2 linked regions of the Acaryochloris sp. CCMEE 5410 genome follow. The protein of the gene in region 1 binds, or shares a complex with, the protein of each later gene. Links are inferred from orthologs where the notes say so. Each region holds a gene or a part of one and is shown on either strand. Other genes may lie near its edges.

Region 1 (8,276 bases):
TAGTTTCTCCCTTAAACGTAAGGGTTTGCCCAGCTGAACGAGGAGATGCTAAGAGTTTGAGGGTGGATAGCGGGAAATTCCGTTCTTCTAGTAGGGTGATGAGCTCTGCACCCACTGCTCCCGTGGCCCCTAATATGGCTACTCTGTATGCTTGACCCAAATTTGATTCCTCCAACGTCTGTAAAATTAAAGGGCTAATAAAATAGTTTGATGTGTATGTTCAGGATTTAATGATCTGAGACGATTGATTTGAAAAAGGCTCAGCTTTCAAAAAAGCGAGACCGTCTGCTCTGAAGCATGGATTGAGCTGGGCAGAAAAATTGGAGGGTTACGATAATGTTGCGTTTGGATTGAAGTAACCTCTTACTCTAGTTTAGAGCATCAACCTCCGGTCTTTGAAATTTTTGATTCATTTTTCGCTTTTAGGTCAATATATTTAGACAATGCCGCTAGGAACGTGTAGGAGGAAAGGCCAAGTGCTTCTACTCCACTAGGGTTCCCAGTTAGAGCTCATTATATCGTTTGCAAGGGAAGGATTAAGGACGTGAACTGGAGCAAAATTCGCTAATCTAGGTTTAGCTGCATTCACAACTTGAATTAGAATAGCTCTACCAATATCAAGCAATCCTGCTTGATTAGTCATTACATTTTTACTCACACATTATTTTTGGTCCGCTGGGAGAGGGAATCGATTTGTCTAAAACTAAAGAGCTACTAAAGGTAACACAGGAAAAGCTCCCTGGCAGTCAAATCAGTCTGGAAATAGAAATTTCTCCTGAGCAATCGCGTCAAGCGTATGAGCAAGTGATTACGAAGTTCATGCGATCGGCTAATATTCCTGGTTTTCGTAAAGGTAAAGTCCCCAAACAAGTTATTCTCCAACGGTTTGGCACAGATCAGTTAAAAGCCTCTGCGTTGGAAGATTTAGTTCAAAAGAATTTTGAAGCTGCGGTTAAGCAAGAAGAGATTGAAGCTTTAGGTAACGTTCAGTTCCGTTCGTCTTTTGATGAACTCGCTGCTGAGTTTGAACCCGGTAAGGCGATTGTATTTGCCGTTAGTGTCGATGTCCCCCCGGAAGTCACCCTTAAGAAGTATCAAGACTTTAAAGTTACGGCTGAAAAGATAGAATATGAGTCCTCTAAGGTCGATGAAGTGCTAGAAGAACATCGATCCTCGAATGCAACCTTGGTTCCTGTCGAAGATCGAGCTGCAGCGGCTAATGATGTTACTCTCGTCGATTTTGAAAGCCGATTCTTACCCGGTGAGTCAGGCGCTGATGAAGAAGGTGAGACGCCAGAGGGAGAGTCCGTTCAAGACTTCCAACTGGAGCTTGTGAAAGGGAAGTTTATTGACGATTTGATCGATGGCATCATCGGTATGCAAATTGGGGAAACCAAGAATATTGCAGTGACGCTGCCTCAAGAATATTTCCAAGATGAGTTGGCTGGCCGCTCTGCTGAATTTACTGTCAGTCTCAAGGATATTAAAGCGAAAGAGCTACCACCTCTAGATGATGATTTTGCCCAAGATGTTAGCGAATTTTCGACCTTGGCAGAATTGCGCCAGTTTTTAGAGGAGCAATATCAGCAAGAAGCCCAAGATAGTACGGATGCCAATGTGGAAGCAGCTCTTCTAGAGGCATTGATTGAAGAGCTAGACGTTGATCTGCCTGAAAGCATGATCGACGATGAGCTGAATGTCATGATTCGAGAAACGCTCAGTCGCTTGCAGTCTAATGGTTTAGACATTAACAAGCTGGTGACCAAAGAGATGCTCGGGGAGATGAAAGAACGCATGCGATCGGATGCAATTCCTCGTTTGAAGCGAACTCTAGCCTTGGCCGAAGTGGCGAAAGCAGAATCGATCACAGTTGAGGCGGATGCGATTGAAGATCGATGCCAAGAAATTCTAAAGGATCTGCAAGGACAAGATATTGATCGGGATCGCTTAGAAGCTGTTGTTGAAGATGAGTTGTTGCATAAGCAGGTGGTAGCTTGGCTAACCGAACACTCTGAGGTGGAATTGGTTGAGCCAAAATCTGAGGAGGATGCTGCAAAAGCGGAGGCCAAAGCAGAGGAAGAGGCTACTGCTGAAGAAGGAAAGCTATCTGAAGCTAAGAAATCGGCTAAATCAACAGCAAAAAAAGCATCTACAAAAAAAGCAAAGTCGGCTAAAGCAGCTGAGGAAGTCGCTGATGAGACTAAGGAAGAATCAGCTGCTAAGAAAACAACGGCTAAAGCTAAACGGTCAACGGCAAAAACCACTAAGAAAACGTCTACTAAGGCGAAAAAAACATCTGATAAGCCCAAAGCAGATGATTCAACCACTGATTCTGAATAGCCCGTTTAAGAACGGGAGCAGCTTTTTCCAAAGGAGTTAAGGCATAATATAACTGGTTGACCAGGTGAAAGGGTAATCGCCTTAGATCCCCACACCTAGATATCGCTAACACTACCCATTGATACGATTAACGTTGAGGTCCATGATCTTGTCTCATTCTTCTGATCACTTCTACCCTGGTCTGTCTGGTGAGTCCAGTCCTACCTATATGCCGCCTCGCAATATCGTACCGATGGTTGTTGAACAGTCTGGTCGAGGCGAGCGGGCGTTTGATATATACTCTCGCTTGCTCCGTGAGCGAATTGTCTTCTTAGGCGGAGGGGGCTCTGCCAATGGGGGCGGCATTGATGATGCTGTTGCTGATGCCATTGTGGCTCAGCTCCTGTTTCTAGAATCAGAAAACCCCGAACAGGATATTTACCTTTACATTAATTCACCTGGCGGTTCGATCACGGCAGGAATGGCTATTTACGACACCATTCAGCATATTCGCCCCGATGTTTGTACCATTTGTTTTGGTTTAGCAGCTAGTATGGGTGCGTTCCTTTTATGTGCAGGTACTGCAGGCAAGCGAATGGCATTGCCAAATGCGCGAATTATGATCCATCAGCCTTTGGGCGGTGCTCAAGGTCAAGCGGTAGATATTGAAATTCGAGCTAAAGAAATTTTGTACCTCAAAAATAATCTTAATCATCTTATGGCAGGCCATACAGGTCAGCCGTTTGAGCGGATTGAAGCAGACACCGAGAGAGATTTCTTTATGTCTGCAGAAGAGGCACAAAAATATGGTTTGATTGATCAAGTCCTCACTAGACAAAATCTTCCTAACCACTCTGAAGCCGTCAGTGAAGTCCACTAAGAGAAAGCCATGTCTAAATATGACTCCCATCTCAAATGTTCATTTTGTGGGAAATCTCAAGAACAGGTCCGCAAATTAATTGCTGGGCCGGGGGTCTATATCTGCGATGAATGCGTAGATTTGTGCAATGAAATTCTGGACGAAGAGCTATTCGATACGGCTAGTAGTATGCCTGCTGCCAGTAGAGCTCCGGTTGCAGAGCGTAAACGGTCTCAATCTGCTCCTCTGTCTCTCAACCAGATTCCTAAACCACGGGATATCAAGTCATATTTAGATGAACATGTCATCGGACAAGACGAAGCGAAAAAAGTCTTGTCCGTTGCTGTATATAACCATTACAAGCGTTTGAGCATTAGCCAAGCTTCGGCAGAGTCTGTTGCTGAATTGGATGATGCCATCGAATTACAAAAATCCAACATTTTGCTGATCGGTCCTACAGGATGTGGCAAAACGCTGCTGGCTCAGACATTAGCCCAAATGCTCGATGTTCCGTTTGCGGTGGCGGACGCTACAACCTTAACCGAGGCTGGTTATGTAGGCGAGGACGTTGAGAATATTCTATTACGACTCCTGCAGGTTGCCGATTTAGATGTAGAAGAAGCCCAAAGAGGGATCATCTATATCGATGAAATTGATAAGGTGGCTCGTAAGAGTGAAAACCCTTCGATTACGCGAGATGTCTCTGGCGAAGGGGTGCAGCAGGCTCTATTGAAAATGTTGGAAGGGACAGTGGCTAATGTTCCTCCCCAAGGTGGGCGCAAGCACCCTTACCAAGACTGTATTCAAATCGATACCACTAACATTCTATTTATCTGTGGTGGGGCGTTTGTTGGTCTCGATAAAATTATTGAGCAGCGGACGGGTAAAAAAGCCATGGGATTCATCCAAGATGGTGAACTCCGGGCAAAAGAACAGCGTACTGCCGATATGCTGAGAGATTTGGAGGCTGAAGATTTAGTCAAATTTGGGATGATTCCTGAATTTACGGGTCGGATCCCGGTGATGTCTGTGATTGATGCTTTGGATGAAGATGTGCTCTGTCAGATTCTGACGGAGCCACGCAATGCTTTGGTGAAGCAATATCAAAAGCTATTGCGGATGGATCGGGTAGAGCTCGAGTTTCAGCCCGATGCAATTCGCGCCATTGCTCAGGAAGCCTATCGACGTAGAACGGGAGCTAGAGCTCTGCGGGCCATTGTCGAAGAGATTATGCTGGATGTGATGTATGAGCTACCGTCCCAATCTCGTAAAGAGCTGACCCAATGCTTGATTACCCGCTCGATGGTGGAACAGCGGTCGACGGCTGAGTTGTTGGTGCATCCTTCCGCTATTTCGACCCCAGAATCTGCATAAGTTCGTTTCGGTCACATTTCATGCCTCAGGCTCTCATTCGCGGTCATGATCACTACTATGAATGGGTGACGCAAGACCCTCGTCAGTTGAGATCTGGGAAGCCTGTGATGGTGTTTCTCCATGGTTGGGGCGGCTCAAGTCGCTATTGGCGACCTATCGCCCAAGCGCTGGCTGCCGATTTTGATTGCTTACTGTATGACCTCCGTGGATTTGGGCAATCCCAAGATTCACTACGGGCGTCTAGAGCGGTCGAGACTTATACGATTCAGTCCTATGTTGAAGATTTAGAGGCTTTATTGAATGCTTTGGAGATTCCGACAGTGTGTCTCCAGGCCCATTCCATGGGATCGACAATTGGTGCCTTGTTTCTCAATCGATATCCTCAACGGGTGCAGCAAGCGATCCTCGCCTGTAGTGGGTTGTTTCAATATGATGAGCAAGAATTTCGTCAGTTTCATCAGGTGGGTGAGTGGGTGGTGCGATTACGGCCTCGTTGGCTGGCCCAGGTGCCCTTCTTAGATCGACTGTTTATGGCCCGCTTTCTCCATCGGCCCATTGCATCTGACCAACGTCGAGGGTTTGTGTCAGACTATGTGGGGGCAGATGCAGCCGCTGCGTTGGGAACCTTATTGTCCGCTGTGAGTGAGTCAGTGGCAACGGCCATGTCTGCAGAATTTGCCCAGCTCCAAACACCCACGTTAATTGTGTCGGGAGATAAGGATCAGATTGTCCCAGCGGACTCGGGGGAGGAGGCTGCCGCTTTGAATCCCAATATTGACTATGTGAGGATGGCCCAAACGGGACATTTCCCCATGCTGGAAGATACTTCCACCTATCTACAGCATATTCACCACTTTTTAACGCCGGTGACCTGCTGAGATGGTAGAGTGCGCCCCCGATCTTCAGATTCAGCCTCTGGGAACTAATTTGGTTCATCGGATTGCGGCAGGAGAGGTGATTGATTCCCTCGGGGCTGTCGTGCGGGAACTACTGGATAATGCCTTAGATGCTGGGGCGGATCGGATCAGTGTGTCCCTCTGGCCTCAAGATTGGCGGATTCAGGTGGTTGATAATGGTCAAGGCCTCACTGCTGCCGATTTATCCCAAGCTGCGACGCCTCACACCACAAGCAAACTGCAGCGGGAAGAAGATCTGTGGGATATCCAGACCCTGGGGTTTCGAGGCGAGGCCCTCCATAGTTTGGCTCAAATGGGACGGTTAGAGATTTGCAGCCGACCTTTGGGATCGGCTCAGGGATGCCGAGTTCGATACGATCACCAAGGTCATGTGGTGGCCCAAGAGACGGTTGCGATCGCAACCGGTACCGTTGTCACCGTGGCAGATTTATTCCAGGACTGGCCGACCCGCAAACAGGCCCTCCCCGATCCAGCGCGACAAATGCGGGGGGTGCAAACCATCATCCATGACTATGCCCTGTGCCACCCTCAAGTCACCTGGCAGGTGCAGCAAAATAATCGCCCGTGGTTTAGTATCGCCCCAGCTGAAGCCGCTCAAGATATTCTTCCCCAGCTCCTGGCGACCCTGCAGCCAGGAGATTTATGTCATCATCGCTGTCAGATTCCCGATTTGCCGGGAAATAATGCGGTGGAAGTGGTGTTGGGCTTACCCGATCGCTGCCATCGCCATCGTCCTGATTGGGTAAAGGTGGCGGTCAATGGTCGCTGTGTCCAAGTCAGTGGTGAAGATGCAGGCCAGTCTCACCCTTTGGAGCAAACCATCCTAGCGGCGTTTCGACAAACCCTACCCCGCCATCGCCATCCCCTGTGCTTTATTCATCTCCATGCTGACCCTCAGCATGTGGATTGGCATCGGCATCCTGCTAAAACTGAGATTTACCTGCGGCATTTAGACCAGTGGCGACCTGCCGTAACCACGACGATTCAGGAAGCCCTGCAAATTCCTGCCGATATTCGGGACTCAGGTCATACTCAGAAAATTCGCCAATTGATGAAAGTGGCAGAGGCCAAAGGAGTTTATCACTTACAGCAGCCCTCCCTGTTATCCCCCCAGTCTGAGCAAGCAGCAGGGGAGTCCGGCTTTAATGTCCTGAAGGCCATTGCCCAATTGCACCGGACGTATATTGTGGCAGAGCATCCTTCGGGAGTTTGGCTGGTGGAGCAGCATATTGCCCATGAGCGGGTTCTCTACGAGCAATTAGGCCAAGACTGGCATTTAGTGTCCTTGACCCCACCGATGATGCTGCGAGATTTAACCGAGAGACAGGTAGAGCAGCTCACGGATATTGGTATTGATATTACGGAATTTGGCCATCAGCTGTGGGCCATTCGCTCGGCCCCACAACGGCTAGCAGAACGCCCGGATTGCGAAGCGGCCCTGATTGAACTCAGTCAATGTGAGAGTATTGAAGCAGCCTTAGCCGCCACCGCTTGCCGGAGTGCCATTCGCAATGGCATGGCCCTTAACCTGTTGGAGATGCAAAACTTGTTGGATCAATGGCAGCAAACCCGTCATCCGCGCACCTGCCCCCATGGACGACCAATTTACTTATCGATGGAAGAAGCGGACTTATCTCGGTTTTTTCGTCGGCATTGGGTGATTGGTAAAAGTCATGGAATCTAGATACCAATGGTGCAAGTCAGTAAACAAGGATTGATTCTAGGATTAGGTCCGTTAGCCTTTGCCATCGCCTTTGGGGTGACCTATCTATCCGACCGCGATGCTCGGCGAGCTTCCGTGACAGGATTGGCAGCTCTCTCTGCGACCTATGCCACAGGACTGATTGCGACTGAAGATCGCCGCCGCCCTGCCGCCCTGGCGAATGCTGACTCTCTGCCAATGCAGGGTCTATCTCAGATGACTCCATCTCTGGTATCTTCGACCCCTGTGCCTGTATCTCAATCAGCGTCTGGCGAGGTCGCTGTGTTTTGGGATTATGAGAATGTCAAAATTGCTGCCCAAGGTATCCAAGCTCCTCTGGCTGAATCTTTGGTGGAGTATTCCCAATCTCAAGGTCATACGCGCCTGAAAATCGTCTACTCCAATTGGCGACGAGAAAAAGAATCTTTAGTGCAGGCCCTATATAGTCTAGGGTTTGAGCCTATTCATGTTTCCACGGGTAAAGAAAATGCGGTTGATGTTAAGTTGACCGTTGACTGTTTAAATACGGCGTATCAATATCCTGATGTCGGCCACTTTATTATTGTCACGGGCGATCGGGATTTTGTGCCTTTGGTGAATGCCTTAAAAACCTTGGAAAAGCGGGTGACCTTAATTGGTCGGGCTGAAGTGGCTAGCAATCAGCTGTTACTGAGTGCAGATGAATTTATTGATTTAGAAAAGCTAGATACTGAAGACACCGAAAAGGCCGCCCCCGCCCAACGGCTCACCCAAACGATTAGCTATGAGGATGCCGTTGCCTGCTTACTAGCGGCTATTAACCTAGCCCGGGATCAAGGCAAAAGCACCCGCTTTGGTGCGGTGGATCGCCTGATGCGGGCCAATGTTAAATACACCTATGCAGGGGTGGCTTCGATTACGCGCCCAGATGCTGCGCCATTTACGAACTTCAGCGCCTTTGTTGATGCAGCTGCTACGGCTGGACAAGTTCAAATTAAAACTCTGTCTGGATTTAAAGAACTGTTTTTGCCGGACGAAGATCCGGAGGCCGAGTCTGAATTTAGCTCTCAAGATTCGGGTCCTCTGACCCGGGAACAGTGGAAAATTATTCTGGATCAGGTACAAA
Region 2 (6,278 bases), on another replicon or contig:
TTACTGGCAACCCAGTAGGATAGGTCTACGGGGAGGCTAGGAATATCATCTGGAAGGTTGATATCTTGTTCAGTTAGCTTTGCAGAGAGTCGAACAACATCTTGCAACAGCTGAGTAACATCTGTAGTCAACGCCTGTAGGTCTTGATCCACGGGCAAAGGTTGATCTTCAATCCACTCTACTAGTCCAACACGGTAGGGTTTTTCACGAACGTAATGGAGTACCTTAAACCGCTGCCGCCCCAGCGTTAAAATCATGATTCGATCATCAGGCAGCCTTTCATGTTTTGTGATTTCAGCACAACAGCCTACAACAGCTGCCTCACCTTTGTTCGGATCCCACATCAAAACACCAAATTGCCGATCTTCCTCCAAGATAGTGTTCATCATTATCCGATAGCGATATTCGAAAATATGCAACGGCAATGGTCGCCCTGGAAACAAGACTACATCAGGTAGAGGGAATAGCGGTAGCTCACGAACAGCAATTGAAGAGGGAATAGCCATTGGCAACGGAAGAGGTGGGATAGGGAGTACTCTTATTCACTCTAGCCCATGTCTCCCGAAGAATTCACAAACAACTCAGACAAGCGCCTATCAACTGTGGCGATGACTAAAGCTTAACTTCAATATCAACACCAGCAGGTAGATCAAGCTTCATCAACGCATCAATTGTCTTGGGGGAAGGCTGATAAATATCAACAATACGACGGTGGGTGCGTGTTTCGAAGTGCTCACGGGAGTCTTTGTCTACGTGCGGAGATCGTAGAACACAATAAATACGTCGCCGAGTCGGTAAAGGAATAGGTCCAACAGGGGAAGCATTCGTCCGCTTAGCAGTTTCAACAATTTTGTCACAGGATGTATCAAGCAAACGGTGATCAAAAGCTTTTAGGCGAATGCGAATTTTCTGTTGCTGGAGAGTGGTCATATCTTAAGTCAGTTGTTAAGTTGTCAAGGTTCTGAATATTAGCAAAGCCGTTTAGCAGTGCCATTGGAATCGGAACTGTTTGGATGAGCTGAAGGTGAGCGTTATCGCTGTACCTCCAGCTCCATCTTAAGGGCTGCTTAGCAGACTATTTAAGAATTTTGGAGACAACACCAGCTCCAACAGTCCGTCCGCCTTCACGAATTGCAAATCGCATCCCTTGCTCAATCGCAATGGGGTTGATTAATTCAACCGTCATTTTAATGCGATCACCAGGCATCACCATTTCAGCCGCACTGCCATCATCAGCTGTAAAAGCACTGATAGTACCCGTTACATCTGTTGTCCTGACATAAAACTGAGGACGGTAGCCAGGGAAAAACGGTGTATGACGCCCTCCCTCATCCTTCTTCAGGATATAAACTTCAGACTCAAACTGAGTATGAGGGGTAATGGAGCCAGGCTTAGCCAATACCATGCCGCGCTCAATGTCTTCTTTCTGAACACCTCGCAAGAGCAAGCCGACGTTATCACCAGCCATTCCTTCGTCAAGGGTCTTTTGGAACATTTCAACACCAGTCACCGTAGTGCTGCGTGTGTCTCTAATCCCAACTAACTCAACGGTCTCACCAACGACAACCTTGCCTCGCTCAATCCGGCCAGTTGCAACAGTTCCACGACCTGTGATAGAGAAAACATCTTCAACTGCCATTAAGAAAGGCTTATCAACATCTCTTTCAGGAGTAGGGATATAAGCATCCACTTCTTCCATCAACTTATAAATCTTATCCACCCATTCGTTATCCCCTTTCTTCATGGAGTCAGCATCGTTGAGCGCTTCCAACGCCATTAGGGCAGAGCCTGAAACGATGGGAATATCATCGCCTGGAAAATCATAGTCGTTTAAGAGTTCTCGAACTTCTAGCTCAACCAACTCTAGCAACTCTTCATCATCTACCTGGTCTTGCTTATTCATAAAGACCACAATGTTGGGAACTCCAACTTGCTTAGCCAATAGAATATGTTCACGGGTTTGGGGCATAGGGCCATCAGCAGCCGAGACGACTAATACTGCCCCATCCATCTGGGCAGCCCCAGTAATCATGTTCTTGACATAGTCAGCGTGCCCAGGACAGTCCACGTGAGCATAATGACGATCTTCCGTCTCATACTCAACGTGCGCTGTATTAATGGTAATGCCTCTTTCCCGTTCTTCTGGGGCCGCATCAATGTCATCGTACTTCCTGGCTTTAGCTTGGCCAAGGGCAGCGAGAGACATGGTAATTGCTGCTGTCAAAGTGGTTTTACCATGATCAACGTGACCAATGGTGCCAATGTTGACGTGGGGTTTTGTTCGTTCAAATTTTGCGCGTGCCATGTATCAACTATTCCTTTTCGATGAATTATGCGTTCCCTTTGTTTTTTTCGATAATGGGTTCAGCCACATTGCGAGGAACGTCCTCGTAGTTGCCAAACTCCATTGTAAAGATACCTCGACCCTGAGTCATAGACCGGATATCTGTGGCATAGCCAAACATGGTCGCCAATGGGACTTTGGTCGTCACTTTGGCGAGCCCTTGGGCCACTTCTTGACCTTCGATTTGGCCTCTTCGAGAAATGAGGTCACCCATTACAGGGCCTAGGAAGTCTTCAGGTACTTCTACCTCAACTTTCATCATGGGTTCTAATAGCGCTGGGGAGGCTTGCATTACCCCCTCTTTGATTGCCATTGAGCCCGCGATTTTAAAGGCCATTTCAGAAGAATCAACATCATGGTAAGACCCGTCCACTAATGTCGCTTTGACATCAATGAGGGGATAACCAGCTAAGATACCAGATTCGCAAGCTTCTTTCATCCCTTGCTCAGCCGGACCAATAAACTCTTTGGGGATAGCCCCCCCGACAATTTTTGAGATAAATTCGAAACCAGTGCCCTCTTCAGCAGGTTCGATCTCAACAACCACATGACCATATTGGCCTTTCCCACCGCTTTGCCGCACAAACTTGCCTTCTGCCGTCACTGCTTTGCGTATCGTTTCCCGATACGCAACTTGGGGGGCTCCAATATTAGCCTCAACTTTGAATTCTCGCAGCATCCGATCAATCAAAATCTCCAAATGCAGCTCACCCATCCCGGCAATCACCGTCTGATTGGTTTCCGGGTCTACACTAACGCGAAAGGTAGGATCTTCTTGAGACAAAGACTGTAGAGCTTTGGACAGTTTATCCATATCCTGCTTAGTTTTAGGCTCTACCGCCACAGAAATAACAGGCTCAGGGATAAATAGAGACTCCAGAACAATCGGTTCAGATGCATTACACAGAGTTTCCCCCGTAAACGTATCCTTAAGGCCCAGGGCTGCACCTAAATCTCCTGACCGCAACTCATCAACCTCAATTCGATCATCAGCTTTCATGATGATCAACCTAGAAACTCGCTCTTTTTTATTTTTGGTTGGATTGAGAATATAGCTGCCTTTGGTGAGAACACCTGAATACACACGAATAAAAGTGAGCCGTCCATAGGGATCAGACATCACTTTAAATGCAAGGGCAGCTAAAGGTGCTTCATCATCAGCCGGACGCTCAGCTTCAGTGCCATCCAACAGCTTCCCTTGAATAGCAGGAACATCAATCGGTGCCGGCATATAGTCAATAACAGCATCTAGTAAGAGCTGAACACCTTTATTCTTGAAAGCAGAGCCGCAAAGCATGGGCACAATAGTGCCTGCAATGGTGCCACGGCGCAAAGCCGATTGAATTTCTATTTCTGATAAAGATTCACCTTCGAGATACTTCTCCATCAGGGAATCATCGGCTTCAGCCACTGCCTCAACTAGCAGTGTTCGATACTCTTGAGCCTGTTCTTGAGTGGACTCAGGAATCTCGGTCTCTTGAATATCAGTGCCCTGATCATTGGTGTAGATGAAGGCTTTCATATTCACCAAATCAACGATTCCCTCAAACTTATCTTCACTGCCGATTGGAAGTTGAACGGCAACAGCATTAGCTTTGAGACGATCACGAATTTGTTCATAAACTCTGAAAAAATTCGCACCCGTTCGATCCATCTTGTTGACGAAGACAATTCGGGGAACTTGATAGCGATCTGCCTGACGCCAAACTGTTTCTGACTGAGGTTGCACCCCTCCCACAGAGCAGAAAACCGCAATCACACCATCCAAAACACGCATCGAGCGTTCCACTTCGATCGTGAAATCTACATGCCCAGGCGTATCAATAATATTGACTTGGTGATCCTGCCAGGTTGTGGAAATGGCTGCAGCGGTAATAGTAATGCCACGTTCCCGCTCCTGATCCATCCAATCAGTAACTGTATTGCCATCATGAACTTCTCCGACCTTGTGTACCACACCGGAGTAGAACAAAATACGCTCAGTTGTCGTCGTTTTTCCCGCATCAATATGGGCCGCAATGCCAATATTGCGCACTTTTTCTAGCGGGACAGAACGTGCCACAGCTACCTCCTTCGCCCTAGCAAGTCATTCGCATAAGGGTATACAACATTCTTGCTGTAATGATTCTATAACTTATCTCAGATGAACTTCACAAAGCTTAGTACCGATAATGGGCAAACGCTTTATTAGCTTCCGCCATACGGTGGGTCTCTTCACGCTTACGAATCGCTGCACCTGTCTCATTCGCAGCATCGATGAGTTCGTTAGCCAATTTGCTCACCATAGACCGCCCAGGACGCTGGCGCGAAAAACGAATAATCCATCGCAACGCCAAGGCAATACCTCGATCGGATCTGACTTCCATCGGGACTTGATAAGTAGCACCACCCACTCGGCGTGCTTTCACTTCTACTAATGGCGTCACATTGCGAACTGCCGTTTCAAACACCTCTAACGGGTCCTGATTCGTTCGCTCTTCAATGATTTTCAACGCATCATAAAGGATACGGGATGCCAGAGATTTTTTCCCACTCGCCATCAAGCGCCGAATAGTCATACTAATGAGGCGGCTATTATAAACCGGATCGGGGGGAACAGGGCGCTTTTGGACACGAATACGACGAGACATGAGAAATCCTACACAAGATAGTAATAATTAAGGGCTTAATAAATCCCCGCTATTTCGAGGAATGCATTTTTAAGACTACGATAACCGCAACCATCTAGCCTAATGCTCACACTGATGAGAGAAATAGGATTAAGGTCAGCATGTTCCCAAAACATAAGCCACCGCTAGGGAACTCCGCTCTATCTCAACTTAAGATCGCGGGTAGGTTACTAACCTTTAGGACGCTTCGCCCCATACTTGGAACGACCTTGGCGTCTATCTTTCACTCCAGCAGTATCCAAAGTGCCGCGGATAATATGGTAGCGAACACCCGGCAAGTCTTTAACACGACCACCCCGAATCATAACAACGGAATGCTCTTGCAAATTATGGCCGATTCCAGGAATATAGGCTGTAACCTCAAATCCAGAGGTCAAGCGAACCCGGGCGACTTTCCGCAAAGCAGAGTTGGGCTTTTTAGGGGTCGTGGTATAAACGCGAGTACAAACACCACGGCGCTGAGGACAGCTTTTTAAAGCCGGCGACTTTGTCTTTTTCTTTGTGTTGTAACGCTCGCTGCGGATGAGCTGCTGAATTGTGGGCATAGATGGGCGATGGTAAGTTAAGTTAGGATTTGGGATTCTTCCAAATCCTAACTATATAGATCTTTACGGTCTTGTGTCAACTTAACCACCTAAACCTGGCAAATTAAGATCGCCTGTCAAGTCTTCCATGCGCTCACGCATGGTATCGGTGGATTTTTGATATGCATCTTTCATTGCTTCAGCAACCAGTTCAGACAATGCATCTAGACCTTTATCGACTGCTTCTTGGGTAATTTCAGCACGAATAGGTTCTTGGTTACCGCTCATGACCACCTTAACTAAGCCGCCACCAGCTGCACCCTCGATCTCCATTTGTTCAAGATCTTCTTGTAATTGCTTTGCGCCTTCTTGCACTTGTTGTGCTTTCTGAATAGCTGCGGCTAATTCTTTCATTTTGCCGAGGCCGAAGCCAAAGCCTTGTCCTTGCTCTTTTGGCATAGTCTTTATGGTTTGTTAATGTGCTTGAATCTTTGCTTTGCTCTAGATGAGCTCCTCTAAGGAACCTCAAATCGAACTGTTTACTATGATACTGAGAGTCTACCCCAAGAGGCGTAAAGGGAATCCACTTTCTATGTGATCTGTGGAAATTTACCCAACATTTTTACCTCTGGTTTGAGCAGCAGTGACCAATTTTCCTCAACTTTTTGCTGAACATAATGAATCAGATTGAAGATGTCAGTCGCCGTGGCGTTACCAGAATTAAGGATAAAGTTAGCGTGC

What was found.
Region 2: the proteins of tig (region 1) and rpsG are in contact, whole or in part, in a crystal structure (PDB 3GTY), measured with the Thermotoga maritima proteins. The link is inferred for Acaryochloris sp. CCMEE 5410 from one-to-one orthologs. Residues at the interface, in WP_004081061.1 of Thermotoga maritima: Glu122, Val124, Val129, Leu130, Tyr133, Glu188, Gly259, Ile262, Tyr263, Glu266, Ser270, Glu273, Gln274, Glu277, Arg308, Gln311, Ile312, Ser315, Tyr316, Glu325, Arg329, Arg336, Leu363, Phe366, Trp367, Arg373, Leu377, Arg381, Leu384, Glu387; in WP_004081843.1 of Thermotoga maritima: Lys34, Lys52, Lys55, Glu59, Arg62, Gln63, Glu66, Asn67, Lys69, Val71, Arg95, Ala109, Lys110, Lys111, Gly112, Arg113, Pro114, Glu117, Glu121, Ile124, Ala125, Tyr127, Asn128, Asn129, Thr130, Gly131, Lys135, Asp139, Arg142, Met143.

Annotation. Positions count from the first base shown.
Region 1 is NZ_AFEJ02000001.1:4,106,295-4,114,570, forward strand. What follows is about bases 111-3,016. They hold tig (trigger factor), read left to right. Parts: upstream 111-693; coding sequence 694-2,340; downstream 2,341-3,016. Other genes in these bases: ON05_RS18945 (aspartate-semialdehyde dehydrogenase), read right to left, coding at 111-160; clpP (ATP-dependent Clp endopeptidase proteolytic subunit ClpP), read left to right, coding at 2,483-3,016. Outside these bases: more of ON05_RS18945, read right to left, coding at 1-110; more of clpP, read left to right, coding at 3,017-3,199; ATP-dependent protease ATP-binding subunit ClpX, read left to right, coding at 3,209-4,552; ON05_RS18965 (alpha/beta fold hydrolase), read left to right, coding at 4,573-5,430; DNA mismatch repair endonuclease MutL, read left to right, coding at 5,432-7,153; ON05_RS18975 (NYN domain-containing protein), read left to right, coding at 7,160-8,276. UniProt on the Bacillus subtilis protein: Involved in protein export. Acts as a chaperone by maintaining the newly synthesized protein in an open conformation. Functions as a peptidyl-prolyl cis-trans isomerase.
Region 2 is NZ_AFEJ02000002.1:1,674,023-1,680,300, forward strand. What follows is about bases 3,240-6,163. They hold rpsG (30S ribosomal protein S7), read right to left. Parts: upstream 4,975-6,163; coding sequence 4,504-4,974; downstream 3,240-4,503. Other genes in these bases: fusA (elongation factor G), read right to left, coding at 3,240-4,406; rpsL (30S ribosomal protein S12), read right to left, coding at 5,184-5,558; ON05_RS28560 (YbaB/EbfC family nucleoid-associated protein), read right to left, coding at 5,640-5,996; murB (UDP-N-acetylmuramate dehydrogenase), read right to left, coding at 6,128-6,163. Also shown: ON05_RS28530 (LON peptidase substrate-binding domain-containing protein), read right to left, coding at 1-506; rpsJ (30S ribosomal protein S10), read right to left, coding at 613-930; tuf (elongation factor Tu), read right to left, coding at 1,076-2,305; more of fusA, read right to left, coding at 2,331-3,239; more of murB, read right to left, coding at 6,164-6,278.